2 regions of the Rhizobacter sp. P2_G4 genome follow, and region 1 is predicted to be linked to the other one. Evidence: predicted binding sites of a transcription regulator. Region 1 holds the regulator's gene; the other holds the start of a gene.
The links. The regulator FNR, encoded in region 1, switches genes on or off when oxygen is low (the NO sensors DNR and NnrR bind a similar motif). The targets are predictions, from matches to a motif close to TTGATNNNNATCAA.
Positions count from the first base shown of each region.

Region 2: napE (periplasmic nitrate reductase, NapE protein) is a predicted target of FNR. The motif match lies at 1,054-1,067, and genes of this name have one in related genera.

Region 1 is NZ_JBFUFG010000002.1:769,384-771,774, reverse strand. It holds gene AC1DYS_RS10085 (RNA polymerase sigma factor) at 1-71, opposite strand, end outside; gene AC1DYS_RS10080 (YoaK family protein) at 221-1,012, shown strand; gene fnr (fumarate/nitrate reduction transcriptional regulator Fnr) at 1,132-1,869, shown strand; gene AC1DYS_RS10070 (AraC family transcriptional regulator) at 1,938-2,391, opposite strand, start outside.
Region 2 is NZ_JBFUFG010000010.1:107,669-110,059, reverse strand. It holds gene napA (periplasmic nitrate reductase subunit alpha) at 1-481, opposite strand, end outside; gene AC1DYS_RS26315 (chaperone NapD) at 468-752, opposite strand; gene napE (periplasmic nitrate reductase, NapE protein) at 770-928, opposite strand; gene AC1DYS_RS26305 (SirB2 family protein) at 1,096-1,488, opposite strand; gene AC1DYS_RS26300 (DUF1810 domain-containing protein) at 1,745-2,179, shown strand; gene AC1DYS_RS26295 (hypothetical protein) at 2,274-2,391, shown strand, end outside.

The DNA.
Region 1 (2,391 bases):
ACTGTCGCCGTGATGACGCTGTCTCGGTCGGGGCCTCGGTGGGTCATCAGTGCGGGGTTCGGCGGGTCCATGCCACTGAAGACGTTTCAGCGGCGGGAATATTGTGAGCGCTCGAATGCTTTCGCAAAATTGCGCAATTCGTCTGTTGTCTCGCCTGTGCAGACCGCCCGTTCCTGGCCGGGACGCGGGAAGCGGTGTACAACCTGCTCCAAACACCACCATGCGCAGACTTCAACTCCTGACCCACAGGCACCGGGCCCCGTCGACGAATCACGCGCTGGGGCTCTTGCTGGCCTTCAACGCTGGCGCCGTCAACGCGGGCGGGTTCCTGGTCCTGCACCTCTACACCTCGCACATGACCGGCTTTGCTTCGCAGCTGGCCGATGGGCTGGTGCTGGGAGACACCAAGCTTTTTCTGAACGCCATGGGCGCCCTCGTCGCTTTTCTCTCGGGCGCGGCGGTCTGCGCCGTGATGGTGAACTGGGGGCGCCAGCGCCACCTTCACAGCGTCTACGCCCTGCCGCTGCTGCTGGAAGCCGCGCTCATGTTCCCGTTCGGCCTGATGGGGGCCATCACCCTTACCTGGACCACGCCGTTCGCCGTGCCACTCACCGTGCTGCTGCTGTCTTTCATGATGGGGCTGCAGAACGCCGTCGCGTCGAAGACCTCGCGCGGCAGCACCCGCACCACCCACATGACCGGCAACATCACCGACCTCGGCATGGAGCTCGGCAAGATGCTCTACTGGAAMAGCCATGCCAACGCCGCCACGCCATCCGCCGTGCGGCATAACCGCCTTCGCATGCAGACGGTCGGCGGGCTGGTCGCGATGTTCGTGCTCGGCGGGCTCGTCGGCGCCTTCGGCTTCAAGTACGTCGGCTTCGTCTTCGTGATTCCGCTGGCGGCGTTGCTGATGGGTCTGTCGATCCCGCCGCTGCTCCGAGACATCCAGCGCTCGAGCGAACTTCAGCAGCTGCTCAACGCATTCCGCACGCGGCTGCGCGGCCGCTGACTCCTCTCCGCCAAGCGCGGACACAGCGGTTTCGTCCTTGATCTGGCGCAAACCCGGGCAGTGAACCGGCCACAACAATTCCGTGGTCGGCCGATCCGTGCCGCAAACACCGCCTCACCATGACGCCGATCAAGTCCACCTCAGTGCCAGCTGCCTGCTCGACCTGCAACCTCAGGGAGCTGTGCCTGCCTGTCGGCTTCTCGGCACCCGACCTGGAACGGCTGGACGGCCTGGTCACCCAGCGCCGCAGCGTGCCACGCGGCGAGGCGCTCTTTCGCAGCGGCGACAGCTTCGAAGCCATGTATGCCGTGCGCACAGGCTTCTTTAAGACCCGCGTGATGTCCGAAGACGGCCGTGAGCAGGTCACCGGGTTTCAGATGGCGGGCGAGCTGCTGGGGCTGGACGGCATCTGCGACAACACCCACGCCTGTGATGCCGTTGCACTCGAGGACTCGCAGGTCTGCGTGATCTCGTATGGAAAACTGGAAGAGCTCTCACGCGAATTCACCGAGCTGCAGCGCCAGTTCCACCGCATCATGAGCCGCGAGATCGTGCGCGACCACACGGTGATGCTGCTGCTGGGCGGCATGCGCGCCGAAGAACGCGTGGCCGCCTTCCTGCTCAACCTGACGCAGCGCCTGCAGGCGCGCGGGTTCTCGCATTCGTCGCTGGTGCTGCGCATGACGCGCGAAGAGATCGGCACTTACCTGGGCCTGCGCCTCGAAACCGTGAGCCGCTGCTTCTCCAAGTTCCAGACCGATGGCGTATTACAGGTCAAGGACCGGCAGATCCAGGTCCTGGACCACGCAGCGCTTCAGCGGTTCGCCGGCGAAGGCGCTGCAACTGTCGAACTCTGAACGACTCAGACGCTGAGAGTCTCCTGTCGGGCAAAGCTCGGCAACGGCGAAGCATCTCAAGACACACCTCAGTGGCTGCGTGCATAGCTCCCCGGCGGTTGACCCACATGCCGGCTGAACGCCGTACTGAAGGTGCTTGCGGAGCTGTAACCCACTCGCTCGGCAACATCGGCGAGCGAGTGTTCGTTGCGCCGGATTAGGCTCTTCGCCAGGGCCATGCGCCAGGCAAGCAGGTACTCCATCGGCGGGATGCCGACGGTGCGGTTGAAGCGATTGAAGAACGCCGAGCGTGAGAGGGCAGACTCTTTCGCAAGTTGCTCGATCGTCCACGATCGCGATGGGTGCTCGTGCATCTGCCGTATGGCCACCGCGAGGCGCGCATCGGCCAAGCCACGCAAGAGACCCGGCGAGGCCGCTGCACCGGTCGTCGAGCGAAGCGCTTCGATGAGAAGAACCTCGACGAGGCGCGCGAGCACGAGGTCACGCCCGGAACGTTGTTCACGCGCCTCTTCTCCGACCAGC
Region 2 (2,391 bases), on a different contig from region 1:
CCTTCATCAACTTGAGCGCGGCGTAGCCTTCCCAGACCGTCCACTGCCCGGAGCCGAACATGCCCACGGCAGTGGGGCCTTTCTCCTTGAGAACGCGCTTGAACTGCTCGGCCATGACGTCGAACGCCCGGTCCCAGCTGACGCGCTCGAACTCGCCGTCCTTCGCGTACTTGCCGTTCTTCATGCGCAGGAGCGGTGTCGTCAGGCGGTCCTCGCCATACATGATCTTGGAGAGGTAGTAGCCCTTGATGCAGTTGAGGCCTCGGTTCACCTCTGCCTTGGGGTCGCCTTGTGTGGCGATGACGCGGTTGTCCTTCACTGCAACCGACACCCCGCAGCCCGTGCCGCAGAACCGGCAAGGGGCCTTGGACCATTTGACGTTCGCGTCRCCACTGCCTTGGGCCACAACGGGTATCGAAATACCTGCGGTGGCGCCCGCCGCAGCCGCGGCCGAGTTCCTGATGAAATCACGCCTGAGCATTCGGCAACTCCTCATTCATTACTGCCAGCCTGTCGGCGCACTGGTACACGAGCGCGGCAGAGAACACGCCGTCCATCCGCTGGATCTCCATCACGCGCTGCGACATTTCTTCCGCCGATGACGTCTCAATCGTCACCACGAGCTTTCCGATGTCCGAGGCGCCGTGGATGCAGGCCCCGGCGATGTTCCTGATCTGGTCGGACACGCTGGCCAAACGAGCAGGAGGCGCGTGGACGACCATGCTTGCGATGTGCAGCTCTTCGTCCAACACCTTGGCTGCGAGCGCGTTCAAAAGCGAGGACCCGGTGGGCCGGCGAACAGCTGGTACATCCAGACGAGAAAGCCGTAACCCGTGACGACCGCGATCGCCAGGGCCGGCGCGAGCACTGCAGTGAGCAACAGGAAGCCGCGCAGCTCTTGCGACTTGGTGCCGGGTGGTCTGTCCACGTGAGGTCTCCATTCCAAGGTTTTTATGACGGCACTTTCTGTTGCGACAGGGTCGCACCGGGCTTGGTGCCCAGCTGGAAAGTTCGACTGTTGATCGATCATCAAGGCCTGCCAGGCCGGCCCGTTTGATCCAGATCAACAGGAGGGTTGAAAGAGGCTTGGAGCGTCTAGGCCATGAGGCTGAAAACGCCCCATGCGCTCTTCGTGATGGCGACCGAGACGATCCACCCAGCGGTGGCCATCGCCGCCAGCCACGCTGCCACGCGAACGCGCTTGGAGCGCGTCGGGCGCATGGCGATGACGCCCAGTGCGACGTAGATCACGACGCCCACCACCTTCGCCATCAGCCAAGGGGCATTTGCTGGCGTCAAGCTCAGCATCCACGCGAGGGTGAGCGCCGAGAGCAGCAGCACGGTGTCGATGAGGTGCGGGAGTGTCTTGGCCAGGCGGATCTGCACCCAGGTAGCACCCGAGAGCGACGCTGCGCCTCGAACGAAGAACCCGGTCAGTGACAGCGCGACCGCACTCTGGTGGATGAGCTTGACGGTCATGTAGTCCATTGCTTTACCCTGGGGCTACCGTCCAGCTGCGTACGAAAGAGGATGGGCCAGTGGCGAATCGCGTAGACGCCAAAGCCGGCAGACCAGATGCTGGCCAGTGCGACCTTGAGCCGTTGGGTGAAGGGGCTTTTCGTATGCATCTATCGTAGGAAAGAGATGCTGTGGTTGCTTTGACATGCATCAAAGCCGACTCGAGATCCTGGTCTGACGCAGGCGCGCTACCCGCCTCCCGCCGGCTCACTCATACGGAGCAGATATGGACATCGAATCGAACAACCTTGAGCGGTTCGTCCGCGCGCAGCGCCCGGTGTACCAGAGCGTGCTGGAGGAGCTTCGACGAGGTCGCAAGACCACCCATTGGATGTGGTTCGTGTTTCCTCAACTTCGTGGCCTGGGGCGCAGCGCCATGGCCCTCACCTACGGCTTACAGTCTGCTGAGGAAGCGGCTCGATACTGGCGTCACCAGGTGTTGGGCCAAAGGCTCAAGGAGTGCACCGAACTTGCACTCGCCGCGGGTGACGGCAAATCGTTGCACGACATCTTTGGAAGCCCGGACGACATGAAGTTCTGCTCGTGCATGACCTTGTTCGCGAGCGTCGTGCCGAACGAAGGTCCCTTCGAGGCAGCCATCTCGAGCCTGTGCGATGGGCGAAGAGATGCACGAACGCTGGAGTTGCTGGGAGCCACGTGATGGAGCTTGGTGACGCTCGAGAGATCCTTCGCCGGAGGGGCGGCTCAAAGCTCTCATGTAAAACGGTAGGTTTCGTCAAAGGCAAACAACTCGAATGTCCCCGTATCTGAAGCACATCGACTGGAAGGTTGTCCTGCTCACCTTGTTGGCTTGTTATGGCGTCCCGGCCGCTCTGGTCGGAGCGGCGTCCGCGTTGGGGTTGCAGCACGCCA